2 regions of the Ideonella alba genome follow, and region 2 is predicted to be linked to the other one. Evidence: predicted binding sites of a transcription regulator. Region 2 holds the regulator's gene; the other holds the start of a gene.
What was found. The regulator HrcA, encoded in region 2, represses chaperone genes, less so after heat shock. The targets are predictions, from matches to a motif close to TTAGCACTCNNNNNNNNNGAGTGCTAA.
Positions count from the first base shown of each region.

Region 1 (7,373 bases), on a different contig from region 2:
GCGTCTTCCACGCGGGCCTTCTTCTCCTTCATCTCGACTTCGGTGGCGGCACCGACCTTGATGACGGCCACACCGCCGGCCAGCTTGGCCACGCGCTCTTGCAGCTTCTCGCGGTCGTAGTCGGAGGTGGCTTCCTCGATCTGGATGCGGATCTGCTTGACGCGGGCTTCGATGTCGCCAGCGGCACCGGCGCCGTCGATGATGGTGGTGTTTTCCTTGGCCACTTCGACGCGCTTGGCCTGACCCAGGTCGGTCAGCTGCACCTTCTCGAGCGACAGGCCCACTTCCTCGGCGATCACCTTGCCGCCGGTCAGGATGGCGATGTCTTCCAGCATGGCCTTGCGGCGGTCGCCGAAGCCCGGGGCCTTGACGGCGACGACCTTCAGGATGCCGCGGATGGTGTTGACCACCAGGGTGGCCAGCGCTTCGCCATCGACTTCTTCAGCGATGATCAGCAGCGGACGGCCGGCCTTGGCGACGGCTTCCAGCGTCGGCAGCAGGTCACGGATGTTGCTGATCTTCTTGTCGTACAGCAGCACGAACGGGTTCTCGAGGATCGCGGCCTGCTTCTCGGGGTTGTTGATGAAGTAGGGCGACAGGTAGCCGCGGTCGAACTGCATGCCTTCGACGACGTCCAGCTCGTTGTTCAGCGACTTGCCGTCTTCGACGGTGATCACGCCTTCCTTGCCGACCTTGTCCATCGCCTCGGCGATGATGCCGCCGACGTCAGCGTCGGAGTTCGCCGAGATCGTGCCGACCTGGGCGATTTCCTTCGAGGTGGTGGTGGCCTTCGAGGCCTTCTTCAGCTCGGCGACCAGGGCGGTGACCGCCTTGTCGATGCCGCGCTTCAGATCCATCGGGTTCATGCCGGCGGCCACATACTTCATGCCTTCGCGCACGATGGCCTGGGCCAGCACGGTGGCGGTGGTGGTGCCGTCGCCCGCGTTGTCAGAGGTCTTGGAAGCGACTTCCTTGACCATCTGGGCGCCCATGTTCATGAGCTTGTCCTTGAGCTCGATCTCCTTGGCGACCGAGACACCGTCCTTGGTGACGGTGGGGGCGCCGAACGAGCGCTCGAGCACCACGTTGCGGCCCTTGGGGCCCAGCGTGACCTTGACGGCGTTGGCGAGGATGTTCACGCCCTCGACCATGCGATGACGGGCGTCAGCGCCGAAGACAACGTCTTTTGCAGCCATGTGTGTAACTCCGGAAATTCAGTGTTCTGTGGGGGGATGACCAGGCGGGTGGATTACTTTTCCACCACGGCGAACAGGTCGTCTTCCTTCATGACCAGCAGCTCTTCGCCATCGACCTTGACGGTCTGGCCCGAGTACTTGCCGAACAGCACGCGGTCACCGACCTTGACGTTCAGGGCGACGAAATCACCCTTGTCGTTGCGCTTGCCCATACCGACGGCCAGCACCTCGCCCTGGTCGGGCTTCTCGGCGGCGCTGTCGGGGATGACGATGCCCGAGGCGGTCTTGGTTTCGTTCTCCAGGCGCTTGACGATCACGCGATCGTGCAACGGACGAAGCTTCATTGCATCTCCTAAATGCGTTGGCAATGTGGACAATTGGAGTGCTCGTTAAAAGTGAGCACTCAATCACTTCAGGCGGTCCGGCGAGGCGCGAGGCCTGTCTGCCGGTGCTAGCACTCGGCTTGCCTGAGTGCTAACAGCCATTATAGGGTGGGGGACCGGGCTTTCAAGAGGGTCGGGATGACCCCGAGCCGGCGCCGGGTACTCAGCGCTCGGCCTCGTCCTGGTCTTCGGTGGTGGGCGGCGCCTCGACGCGGTAGGCCTCGTTGGCCCAGGCGCCGAAGTCCTGGCCCTGGCAGCGGGCGCTGCAGAAGGGGCGGAAGGGGTTGCTGGCGGCGTAGAGCGTGGTCTCGCCGCAAGTGGGACAGGCGACCTCGATCGGCCGCGGGGCGGGCGTGGTCATCGCAGGCTCAGGTGCACAGCGCCAGGTCGAAATCGACGTCCTGCGCCAGCGGGCGCAGCCGGCCGTCGGCGTCGGCGCGCATCAGGCGCACCGAGACCATCAGCCGGTGGCCGGTGATCTCGGGGACGACGTCGACCTCGGTGTCCAGGCGCAGGCGCAGCAACTGGTAGGTGCGGCCCTGCGGCAGGCTCTGCTGGTACTGGCCGGCCTGGGCCGCCACGCGGTGCGGCACGCCGCTGTCACGCAGCAGGCCCAGCAGCAGGCGCAGCGCATCGGCCAGGGGTTGCAGGGTGTCCAGCCAGCGGCCCAGGTCGGCCTGGCGGCGCGCGGCCGGGTGCTGCTGCCAGGCGTAGTAGCCGGGCAGGTCGAAGCTGCAGGTGCCACCGGGGATGCTGATGCGGCTGCGCACGCTGGTCAGCCAGTCGTTGCCCGACAGGGCCTGGCCGGCCTTGCCGGCCACCGCATTGAGCGCCTGGAAGGCCTGGTCGATGCGGCCCACCACGTCGTCCAGCGCCGCTTCGGAGACATGCGGGTTGCCGCGGTAGCTCTGGAACTGCGCCTTGTGGCGCTCAAGTTCCTTGAGCAGGTCGGATTTCAGGTCGGCACGCGCGGCGACGTCCATGATCTCGAACATCGTCGCCAGCGCGAAGTGGTGGTCGATCGCCTCGGTGCGTGCGGCGAGCACGTCGAGCCGCCCGAACAGCTGTTCGAGCCGCAACATGGTGCGGATGCCTTCGTTGAACGGGTATTCGTACAGGACCAAGATGGCAGTTCCGGTGCGGCAAGGCAATCGCCGGATTGTTTCACACCTGCGCTGCCGGCCAGGCCCACAGCCGCCACAGCGCGGCCACCTCGGCCTGCAGCGCCTCCAGGCTCAGGTCCTGGTTGACGATCACCGCGTCGGCGATCGCGCGGCGCTGTTCGCGGCGCGCCTGCTGGGCGATGACGGCGCACACCTGCGCCTCGGGCCAGCCGTTGCGGGCCTGCACCCGCTGCACCTGGGTGGCTTCGTCGCAGTCCACCACCAGCACACGGTCGACCTGGCGGCGCCAGTGCGCCCCCCGCTCGGTCAGCAGCGGGACATCGAAGACCACCGGCTGGCCGGCCGCCGCTGCCGCCGCCTCGGCCCCGGTGCGCTGGCCGATCATCGGGTGCAGGATGGCTTCCAGGCGCTGGCGCTGGGCCGGATCGCCGAACACGCGCTCGCGCATCCAGGCGCGGTCCAGCGCGCCGTCGGCCCCGATGGCCGACGCGCCGAAGGCCTGGGCGATCGCCGGCAGCGCGGCACCGCCGGGAGCGGTGAGGGCCCGCGCGATCGCGTCGGTGTCGACGATGCAGGCGCCGTGCGCCGCCAGCGCGCGCGCCACCGTGCTCTTGCCGCTGCCGATGCCGCCGGTCAGGCCGAGCGTCGGTCCGGCGCGGTGCATCACTGGCCGATCCAGCCGAGCACGCGCTGCGTGCCGAGCAGGATGATGGCGATGCCACCGCCGGCCAGGAAGGGCCCGAAGGGCATCGGCCGGCCGCTGCCCAGCCGGCCGCTGAGCTTCAGCGCGATGCCCACCGTGGCGCCGATCACCGAGGACATCAGCACGATCGGCAGGATGGCCTGCCAACCCAGCCAGGCGCCCAGCGCGGCCAGCAGCTTGAAGTCGCCATGCCCCATGCCTTCCTTGCCGGTGACCAGCTTGAACAGCCAGTAGACCGACCACAGCGACAGGTAGCCCACCACCGCGCCCACCACCGCGGTGGGCAGCGGCAGGGTCCAGCCTGCCAGTGCGGCCAGCAGGCCGGCCCACAGCAGCGGCAGGGTCAGGCTGTCGGGCAGCAGCATGGTGTCCAGGTCGATCGCGGTCAGCGCCACCAGCGTGGCCAGCACCGCGCACCAGGCCAGGCTGACCGGCACCGGTCCGAAGCGCCAGGCGGCCAGCGCGAACAGCACGGCGGTCAGCAGCTCGACCAACGGGTAGCGCACCGGGATGCCGGTGCCGCAGGCCGAGCAGCGGCCGCGCAGCGCCAGCCAGGACAGCAGCGGCAGGTTCTCGTACCAGCGGATGCGGTGGCCGCAGGCCGGACAGGCCGAGGCCGGGCGCGCCAGGCTGTAGGGCGGCAGCGCCTCCAGCGTGCGCGCCATCTGCGTGGCCAGCGGCGCCGCGGCCGGGGGCAGGGCCTGGCCGGCCGTGCGCTGCCAGGACTCGGCATCACCCAGCTGGGCGACGCCGTCGTGCCACCACTGCCGCTCCATCATGCGCGGCAGGCGGTGGATCACGACGTTGAGGAAGCTGCCGATGCACAGACCGAGCAGACCCAGCACCCATGGCGACAGCCAGAGTGCGTCAATGGCCGGGAACCCCATCGGTGATCAGACCACCTGGCCGAGCTTGAAGATCGGCAGGTACATCGCCACGACGATGCCGCCGATCAGCGTGCCCAGGAAGACGATGATGATCGGCTCGAGCAGCGTGGACAGGCCCTTGACCATCTCGTCGACCTCTTCCTCATAGAAGTCGGCGGCCTTGGACAGCATGGCATCGAGCGAGCCGGATTCCTCGCCGATGGCAGCCATCTGCAGCACCAGGCTCGGGAACACGCCGGTGGTGGACATCGAGGTGGTCAGGCCCGAGCCGGCGGCCACATCGCGCTGGATCTGCTCGGTGGCGCGTGCATAGATGATGTTGCCGGCGGTGCCGCCCACCGAATCGAGCGCCTCCACCAGCGGCACGCCGGCGGCGAACATCGTGGCCAGCGTGCGGGTCCAGCGGGCCAGCACCGACTTGCGGACCAGCTCGCCAAAGACAGGCAGGCGCAGCAGCAGCCGGTCCATGATGAACTGCAGGTTCTCGGAGCGCTTCCAGGTGCGGTAGAACATGTAGCCGCCACCGAAGATCACGCCGAAGATCACCCACCAGTAGCTCACGAAGAACTTGCTCATCGCGATCACCAGCATCGTCGGCGCCGGCAATTCGGCCCCGAAGGACTTGAACACCGACTCGAAGGACGGGATCACGAAGATCATGATGATGGTGACCACGATGAAGGCCACCACCAGCACCGCGATCGGGTACATCAGCGCGGACTTGACCTTCTGCTTGATCGCCAGGATCTTTTCCTGGTACTGCGCCAGGCGCGACAGCAGCTCTTCCAGGATACCGCCCGCCTCGCCCGCCTCGACCAGGTTGCAGTACAGGGCATCGAAGTACTTGGGGTGGCGGCGGAAGGCCGAGGACAGGCTGGTGCCGGTCTCGACATCGGCGCGGATGTCCAGCAGCAGGCGCGTCAGCCGCGGGTTCGGGCTGCCTCGGCCGACGATGTCGAAGGCCTGCAGCAGTGGCACGCCGGCCTTCATCATCGTCGCCAGCTGACGCGTGAAGGTGGCGATGTCGCGCTGGCCGATCGAGCGGCCGCCGCTGGCGCGCCGCTTCTTGATCTTGGTGACCAGGATGCCCTGGCGCCGCAGGCTGGCGCTGACCGCGGCTTCACCGGCCGAGCGCAGTTCGCCCCGCACGACCTTGCCGGCGCGGTCCTTGCCTTCCCACTCGAAGATGAACTCCTGAACCCTGGCTGTCGCTGCTGCTGCTGTGGCCATTGCGCCTCCGGCGGTCTCGTGTGTCGGTCGGATTATTCGTTGGTCGAGGCGATCACTTCCTCGAGGGTCGTGACGCCCAGCTTCACCTTGACCAGGCCCGATTGGCGCAGGTCGCGCACGCCCTCACGCCGGGCCTGGTTGGCCAGGTCGGTGGACGAGCCCTGGTTCAGGATCAGCTGCTGGATCTCATCGGAGATCGGCATCGCCTGGTAGATGCCCACCCGGCCGCGGTAGCCGTTGTTGCAGCTGCTGCAGCCCACCGCGCGGTAGGGGCGCCAGCCGCCTTCCAGGTCGGCGTCGGTGAAGCCGGCGTCGAGCATGGCGTCGCGCGGATACTCGGCCGGCACCTTGCAGTTCTCGCACAGGCGGCGCACCAGGCGCTGAGCGGTGATCAGCAGCACGCTGGCGGCGATGTTGAACGGCGCGACGCCCATGTTGAGCAGTCGGGTCAGCGTGGACGGGGCGTCGTTGGTGTGCAGCGTGGACAGCACCAGGTGGCCGGTCTGGGCGGCCTTGATCGCGATGTCGGCGGTTTCCAGGTCGCGGATTTCGCCGACCATGATGATGTCCGGATCCTGGCGCAGGAAGGCCTTCAGTGCCGTGGCGAAGTTCAGGCCGGCCTTGTCGTTGACGTTGACCTGGTTGATGCCCGGCAGGTTGATTTCGGCCGGGTCTTCCACGGTGGAGATGTTGACGCCCGGCTGGTTCAGCAGGTTCAGGCAGGTGTAGAGCGACACCGTCTTGCCCGAGCCGGTGGGGCCGGTGACCAGCACCATGCCGTAGGGGCGCTTGATCGCCTCGAGCAGCCGGCTTTTCTCGTCGGGCTCATAGCCCAGCGCCTCGATGCCCAGCTTGGCGCTGGACGAGTCGAGGATACGGATCACGATCTTCTCGCCGAACAGCGTGGGCAGGGTGCTGACGCGGAAATCGATCGAGCGGTTGCCGAAGCGCAGCTTCATGCGACCGTCCTGCGGCACCCGCTTCTCGGCGATGTCCAGCCGCGAGATGACCTTGATGCGCGAGGCCAGCTTGTCCTTGATCGCGATCGGCGGCTGGGTGATCTCGCGCAGCTCGCCATCGATGCGGAAGCGCACCCGGTAGTTGTACTCGTAGGGCTCGAAGTGCAGGTCGGAGGCGCGCATGTTGATCGCGTCGATCAGCATCTTCTGCAGGAAGCGCACGACCGGCGCGTCCTCGACCTCGGCCACCACCTCCTGGTTGCTGGCCTGCTGCGGCTCTTCGTCGTTGACCTCGAAATCGAAGTCGCCGCCGGCCATGCTCTCGATGACCTGGGACGCACTGGCCGACTGCGCATCGACGATGCGCGCCAGCTTGTCATGTTCGACCAGCACCCACTCGGGCGTCAGCTGGGTGGCGAACTTGATGCGCTCGCCGGCCTCCTGGTCGGTGGGGTCGGAGCAGGCCAGGAACAGCCGGCTGGCGCGGCGCCCCAGCGGCAGCACCTTGTACTGGGTGACCAGCTTGGCATCGATCAGGTTGGCCGGCAGGCGCTGGATGTCCACCGCGTCCAGATCGAGCAGCGGCACCGACAGCGCCGACGACAGCGAATGGGCCAGGGCCTGGGCCGACATCGCGCCCGAGCTGACCAGGGCCTCGACGAAACTCTGCCGCTTCTCCCGCGCCGCGAGCACCAGGTCCTCGGCCGCCTTGGCCGACAGCTTGCCGCCGTGCACCAGCACGCGGGCAACGCCCGAAAGGGCTGGGGACGGGGCTTCGGCGATGGTGTCCACGGACGCTGGGCTGCTGGAAAGAGGTGCCGGGCCGCGCCATGGGATACACGGCAAGGCCCAGCCGGGCTTGCAAACGCTTGATCGTACCGCGGTCCGTGA
Region 1 covers NZ_JAGQDD010000015.1:57,164-64,536, reverse strand. Annotated here, with positions in the region: gene groL (chaperonin GroEL) at 1-1,196, opposite strand, end outside; gene groES (co-chaperone GroES) at 1,250-1,540, opposite strand; gene KAK03_RS17675 (DNA gyrase inhibitor YacG) at 1,743-1,940, opposite strand; gene zapD (cell division protein ZapD) at 1,948-2,703, opposite strand; gene coaE (dephospho-CoA kinase) at 2,744-3,367, opposite strand; gene KAK03_RS17660 (prepilin peptidase) at 3,367-4,293, opposite strand; gene KAK03_RS17655 (type II secretion system F family protein) at 4,300-5,523, opposite strand; gene pilB (type IV-A pilus assembly ATPase PilB) at 5,556-7,274, opposite strand.
Region 1: groES (co-chaperone GroES) is a predicted target of HrcA. The motif match lies at 1,648-1,674, and genes of this name have one in related genera.

Region 2 (7,373 bases):
GGGCAGCACGATGGGCCGGTTCGACAGCGTGTGCGAGGCAATCGGCACCAGCACCCAGCCGCCAATCGCCGGGTGGATGATCGGCCCGCCGGCCGACAGCGCATAGGCGGTGGAGCCGGTGGGCGAGGCCAGGATCAGGCCATCGGCGCGCATGTTGGCGACAAATTCGCCGCCAATGTCCACCCGCAGCTCCACCATGCTGGCAAAGGCGCCGCGGCCCACCACCACGTCGTTCAGCGCCAGGCCCTGGAAGATCTGCTCGTCGTCGCGCCAGATGCCGCCTTCGATCATCGAGCGGCGCTCTTCCTCGTAGTCGCCTTCCACGATGGGGCCCAGGGCATCTTCCCAGTCGGTGGCGCGCACGTCGGTGATGAAGCCCAGCCGGCCCTGGTTGATGCCCACCAGCGGCAGGTTGTAGGCCGCCAGCTCGCGGGCAATGCCCAGCATCGTGCCGTCGCCGCCCACCACCACCGCCAGGTCACAGGCGGCGCCGATCTGCTCGGGCGTGAGCGCGCCGTAGTCGTTCCAGCTGGTGTTGAAGGCGGTATCGCGGTCGACCGACACTTCCAGCCCGCGGCGCGACAGGAATTCGGCGATGCGTTCCAGCATCGGCCGGATGCCCTGGGCCTGGTACTTGCCGATCAGCGCGGCATGGCGGAAACGCACGGTCATGGTGTGGGGAATTACACCACAGGGCCCTTGGCGCAACGGGGCCCCGGTGCCCATGTCCGTACAATGAAAAGCATGCTCGACGAGCGCGCCCGTTCCCTGCTGAAAACCCTGGTCGAACGCTACATTGCCGACGGCCAGCCGGTGGGCTCGCGCACGCTGTCCAAGGCCTCGGGGCTGGAGCTGTCGCCGGCCACCATCCGCAACGTGATGGCCGACCTGGAGGACATGGGCCTGATCGTCAGCCCCCACACCTCCGCCGGCCGCGTGCCCACCGCCCGCGGCTACCGGCTGTTCGTCGACACCATGCTGACGGTCCAGCCGCTGCAACTGGACCAGGCCTCCCCCGACATGGCCGCCGCGCGCGACCAGCTGCACCCCGACCAGCCCCAGCGCGTGATCGCCCAGGCGGCGCACCTGCTGTCCAGCCTGTCCAGCTTCGTGGGCGTGGTGACCGCGCCCAAGAAGAGCAGCGTCTTCCACCACATCGAGTTCCTGCGCCTGGGCGAGCGGCGCGTGCTGGTCATCATGGTGGCGCCCGATGGCGACGTGCAGAACCGCGTCATCTTCACCGCCCACGACCACACGCAAAGCGAATTGGTCGAGGCCACCAACTACCTGAACGCCCACTACGCCGGTCTGGCGATCGACGAAGTGCGCGCCCGCCTGAAGAGCGAGATCGACCAACTGCGCGGCGAGATCGCCACGCTGATGCAGGCCGCGGTGCAGGCCGGCACCGACGCCATCGCCGAGACCCAGGAGCAGGTGGTGGTCAGCGGCGAGCGCAACCTGCTGGGCGTGCAGGACTTCGGCAACGACATGGGCAGCTTGCGCAAGATGTTCGACCTGTTCGAGCAGAAGACCCAGCTGATGCGACTGCTCGACACCTCCAGCCGCGCCGAGGGCGTGCGCATCTTCATCGGCGGCGAAAGCCGCATCGTCCCCTTCGAGGAACTCTCGGTCGTCTCGGCCCCCTACGAGGTGGACGGCCGCATCGTCGGCACCCTGGGCGTCATCGGCCCCACCCGCATGGCCTACGACCGCATGATCCAGATCGTGGACATCACGTCCAAGCTGGTCAGCAACGCCTTGTCGGCGCCGCGTTGAGCGGTGTCGGAAGCAGCCCGTTCCCCTGCCTACAATCGCCCCCTTCGGGCCGCTAGCTCAGTCGGTTAGAGCAGAGGACTCATAATCCTTTGGTCCGGGGTTCGAGCCCCCGGCGGCCTACCACCCCCATCGGCGCGGGATGCGACGAGATTAGGGTGGGCATTTTGACGGTGTGAGAGCAAGGGGAGATCCGATGAGCGCGCAGACCTCAGGAGTGGAGCCGCGTCCCGAACCGCTGTTCGTATTGGACCTCAAGGAAAACGGTGGGCTCTTTGCGCCGTCGAGCCTAGAGGAGATACATAACTGGATCAACCAAGAGATCAACTTTTGGTCCTGGGTCGTAGGTACCCAGGTAGGCGGCAACCATGACCAGGGGTTGAGGCAGGCGCTCAGTCAACTGGACTTGGCCAGGTCAGCGGCCGGACAAGCCTCTCAGTTTAGGGAATTAGACCCCAATCACTATCGGCACGAGGTGGCGCAGTCCTCTGAGCGCTTGAGGGCTGCCTTCTTTCAGTGCCAGTTGCCTCACAGTACGACACCGACCGCCAAACGCATAGAGCTGTATAGGCAAGCAGCTGGTGATCACGCCGCAAGCTTCTTTGCGGCTGTGTTCGTGCCGCCACCGAATGGGCACCACTTTCAACCGCAGTTGCTGATGGCGTGGCGCGGCATGGTGGAGGGCGTGATCGAGCGCTGGGGTTTGCTTGATAGCTCCCCAGAAGCCAGACGGGCTTCCTCTGAGGAGGTGTTCGAAGAATTGCGTGTTCGTGCTCAGGGCATGCTCGACGAGAAGACCCTTGCCTATGACAAGTTGCACCGCGAGTACAGTGAACTAGCCGCGAGCATCGAAGCCGCGGACCGGCAGCAGAAGGCTGGGTACGACGACGCGCAGACAGAGCGCCAGAGCGATTTCGAGGCACAGCTGGCTGCTCACAAGAAAGAAATGGAGAGCCTGCGGCGGACCTTTCGCGAGGACCTCTCGATGAAGGCTCCTGTGACCTATTGGGAGGCGAAGCGCAGTCAGCACGTGTTCTTCGGTTGGATCACCGGGTTTGTGTCCTTTACTGGACTCGTGGCTGCGGCCATAGGAATGGCATGGCTGGTCCACGACACGCTGCGATCAACAGTCCCGAACGGAGCGCCCGAAACTTGGCGCGTCGGCATGGTCTTGATCATTGGCCTCTTCACCATCTGGGCATTGCGGCTATTTGTGCGCATGTTCCTGAGTCACCTGCACCTGGCGACGGATGCGGCCGAGCGGGTCGTGATGACCCAAACCTACTTGTCGCTTCTGGAAGGTGACCGCTTGGACAGCGGCGAGGATAGGAAACTTATTCTGCAGGCATTATTCCGCCCGACTTCCGACGGCATCGTCAAGGACGAAGGTATTCCGCCGTCTGCCCTGGAGTTCCTCAGCCGGCAGCCAAAGCCCTGACGTACAGACCGCTGCCGGCTTTGGATGTTTGGAGAAAGCGGCCCTCATCCTGTTGACGCTGGGAGGCTCGGTCGGGCTCGCTGGTGTCTGAGGCCGCCGCGCCGGCATTGCTTGTGAGCCCGTCACCCATGCACGCCTCGCGCCGTCTCCTTGACTCTTCGTGGTCGAGAGAGTGCGGCAGGCCCCGCCTTGGGCGCGACTGGAGCGGCGCTTGACTGAACTGACGCGGGCCTGACTAGAGCTGTTCATCCATCCAGTTTATAGGTATAATTACTTATCTAGTGGGGCTCACGAACAGCCCGCAAGCGCGCTCCGGACCTCTTTCGGCACCGACGCTCCTCTCGTTCGGTCATCCGCGGAATGGCGGCCAAGATGAAGCCTAACCGCGAAACACCCTGGAGCTTTAGTGTGGCGCTGTCGTCCAACCACCAATACAGCCTGGAACTGATCGCGCATCAGGTTGCCAGTTCCTTCGTGCATCAAAGAGCCAGCGATGGCTATGTGAATGCCACAGATCTGTGCTCAGCCGCAAAGAAGCGCTGGCACCAGTACGTAGGCCAAGAGGCCACAGGCAACTTTCTTCGCGCCCTGGCTAAGAAGCAAGGCGTGGCGGTCGAAGACCTCGCGCAGGCTGACCTAACGCCCGGGAGGCCCGAGAGTGTCTGGGTCCATCCAAAGGTCGCGATCCACCTGGCTCAATGGCTGTCCGCGGACTTTGCGGTTCTTGTCTCTGAGTGGGTCTATGACTGGCTCAGCGGGTCAAGAGGTCGAGGTGCGGAGCTGCCGTACCACATCAAACGCCACATGGCGAATGCTGCCAAGATTCCGCATACTCACTTCTCGATTCTTCAGGAGATGACCAACTACCTTATTGCTCCGATGGAGCTAAGCGGGTATACGCTACCGGAGCGGCTGGTGCCTGACATCAGCCAAGGCCGAATGTTCTGCAAGTGGGCACGGGAGCAGCTTGGGCTGGACACGGACTCGCTCCCAACATATGAGCATCAGTATCCTGACGGGCGGCGCGTACCTGCGAAACTCTACCCTGTAGAGCACCTAGGCGCTTTTCGGGCATTTATAAGTAATGTTTGGATGCCCACCCGCGCTGAAGACTACTTCAGGCAGCGTGACCCGGCGGCGCTGATCGCGCTCGACAAAATTCTGAAGATCGCCTTTCAAACTACAGGAGGGAAGGCGGCCAGCACTGCTATGCTGAATAAATAGGTCGATACTTCCAGCGATGGTCTACCCACCCCTCAGTCGGACCTTGCATATATTCAAGAGCTGAGATTTTATCGTCCGTAACGCAGCGGATCCGGGCCTCTGAGTGATAAGTGATTCAAAGAGGCGCCTGCGGTTTGTAAGCCGCATCAGTGCAATCAGGATGTCTCCATTTGTTGATCGTCCAATGTATTGAGGAACCTGCGATTTGACGGACTGTAGAATCTGCGCTCGGGTTACTCTGCTCAAGGCGGACTTTCAGGTCAATATTTTTAATCGGACCTCATCAGGAAGCCATGAGCATAGACATCGGGGCGGATCTTTTCGCCGAGCGAATCGTGTGCCTTTTCGAAGGCGTCGAAGCTAATTGGAGCGTAGTCGCCTGAGGCGTTCCGAATCTTTAGCACGTTTCGCACCTGATACCACCCAACATCCGGGCGCTCAAGGTGCCACTCTGCGCGGACTGTGTGGGGGTCAATGTGCTCGAAATACGCACTCCAGAGCTTTCGTCCTTCCTCAAGCAACGACTGCGCTGCTGGCGACAACGCCTTTGTCGCGAGGTGTTGTGACATGAAGTCGCTCTCGAAGCGTTCCGAAGCACCAACTTGGTCTTCTGTGTACGGAACGAAGTGATTCACTAGATTCCAGCTTCGGCCGTTCCACTGCAACCCGTTTGCGCTCGCGCTGTAATTGCGAATGTCAAATAGTGCCCAGACCAAGCAATCGTCGATGAACTCCTGAGGCAGCGGGCCAAGCGGCGCCAAGAATTGATCTCGATCGTGCACCCAGCGCTTAGGCATGACGCGACGTACTGCGAAGACGACCCCCGCCTGATCGATGTTCTGCCGCGTAACGTACAGGCCTCCGGCGCTGCAGTATGGAGAAGACAGGAAAGCCGTTGAATCTGGAGCGTTCTGGAGGTCCGAGCCCTTGCAAATCATGCCGCCTATGGCGTCGTCCGCCCATTTCTTGCCCCGCACGTCCTTAGTGCCCTTAGCGGGCCAGAACGCATGGCCAAGCGGCAGCGCGTCCTCGTCGTTAGGTGATACCCGTTTAATCCACTCACCTAGCAGGCGGGAGGACGGCAGGGCGTAAAAGGTCTTGGTCCCTATCGGCCTAGCGTTTTTGTCGATGACATCCGTCGCGATCTCCACGAACCTTGGCACGGGCTTGATTTGAGGCTCAAGCTTCCACAGCAGAAATCCTATTGGAAAGTTGCCTGCCAAGCCTTCGAACGCCTTGCTGTGCACGACAAAGCCACCCAGGTATTTGCCGTTCCAGCGCTCGCGGAACGGGGCGAAGTTAGGAGCGTTGATGTGCTTCATCTTGCTGAAACAGGCTACGGTTGCGTTCGGCATTTCGCGCGCGATGCGTACCAAGAACTGGATATACAACTCACGTGCTGCGTAGCCATAGCCCGCCATTGATTTGCCCATCATCGTACTGGCGACCTCTTTTTTGGAGTCTCCCCCACCATCGCCCATCGTGTTGTCCGCGTTCGTGGACTCGGCATAAGGCGGGTTGATGAGGGCCAGAATCTTCTTGCCGTCAGCAATGGCTTGGCGAAGCGCGTGCGGAACCTTATTGGTTAACGTGTAATCAATCGACCCGTCCTCCGCAAGGTCGTCGTTGAGATAGTCGTACTGAAAACGTACCGCTGCCGCGCAGGTCTTCGTGGTCTGCATCATGCGTAGGTCGGGTTCGTCCAACGTACTCATGAAGATGCGCCGATGGTTCGAGTGCTTTACCTCTAGGTTGCCAACGCCGCAGCACATGTCCCAAACAAGGTACTCCTTCTGCCAGTTGGCGCCGAGCAATTCGCTCAGCTTATCGTAGGCCTTGTCAACAACGCTGAGCGGCGTGTAATAAGCGCCCTTGAACATGCGCTCGTCGAGCGGGATGAGACTGTCGCGGCGCTCAAGCAGATAGTCACGGTGTTCTGCCTCTGGCGGGCGATGGTAGATGGCCCAAAAGCGTCGGTAGCCTTCCTTATTGCCCAATTCGAAGACGACACCGTTAAGGATAAAAGCCGGGGCGTTGCTGATCCAGGCTAGGCGTGCGGGTAGTCCGTGGTAGGTTTCGACTTTTCCATCGTTCATCACGTCGGCGTAGAACAAGAGAGCGTAATCTTCCTCCTTCGCATCCTTGATTTCCCGGCCAATCATCGCTACCCATTTGTCATAGACTTGCTTCAGATTTGCAGGGGTAATTTGAATCCGGATGATATCACCGGACTTTATTGCCGCCTTGAGAGTTTCAATGAACTCCTTTTCGTGGGTCGCAATTCTGAAACTAACGAAGTATGTGCCGATGTGCGCTGAGATGGCCTCCAGAGCGTCCTGTGTGTACTGGCTTGCTGATTTTCCCCACTTAACAGTCTTTTTTGCAAGGAACGGAACTACGTCCGCCGTCTTCATAATGGCGGCCTTTTCAGTATCGATGACCGCAAGGAACGCCGGTAGCTTCTCGCCATTATTGATGGCTACTTGAACGTAGTGCAGCAACTGCGTGAATTGAGCGTAGGTGCTATGCTTCCCCGTATGCTTCGCTTCGAACCAGACCTCGTCGGTCTGGATATCGATGAGGCCCTTTGTGTGCGCCTTTAGTCCCAGCGCCTTGATGTATGCGTCCTTGACGTCTTCTTCCGTCTTAACCTGCTTCAGCGCTTCGTAAAGAGTAGCCACTCTGAAATTCCTCCGGATACCACGATGGTACAGGTTGATCGACACCAAGCGTGCCTGAAACGACTTCTCCCTCGGGTGGTCGCTGGACGCGCTTGAAGCAGGAGCAGTGTCATCGACTGCTGGCGCGGGAGCTGCGTTGCGAGGTTGCTCGTGGCAGCGGGCTACACATCTGGGCAGCAGGGGAGCCTTGACATGCCCTACGAAAGAACTGGTGTGGCTTGCCTCAGTTGCCGCTCGGCCCCAGCGGCCGCGCGTTC
Region 2 covers NZ_JAGQDD010000007.1:140,318-147,690, reverse strand. Annotated here, with positions in the region: gene KAK03_RS11850 (NAD kinase) at 1-672, opposite strand, end outside; gene hrcA (heat-inducible transcriptional repressor HrcA) at 745-1,776, shown strand; tRNA gene KAK03_RS11840 (tRNA-Ile) at 1,823-1,899, shown strand; gene KAK03_RS11835 (DUF6161 domain-containing protein) at 1,970-3,211, shown strand; gene KAK03_RS11830 (KilA-N domain-containing protein) at 3,572-4,435, shown strand; gene KAK03_RS11825 (hypothetical protein) at 4,705-7,161, opposite strand; gene KAK03_RS11820 (helix-turn-helix domain-containing protein) at 7,340-7,373, opposite strand, start outside.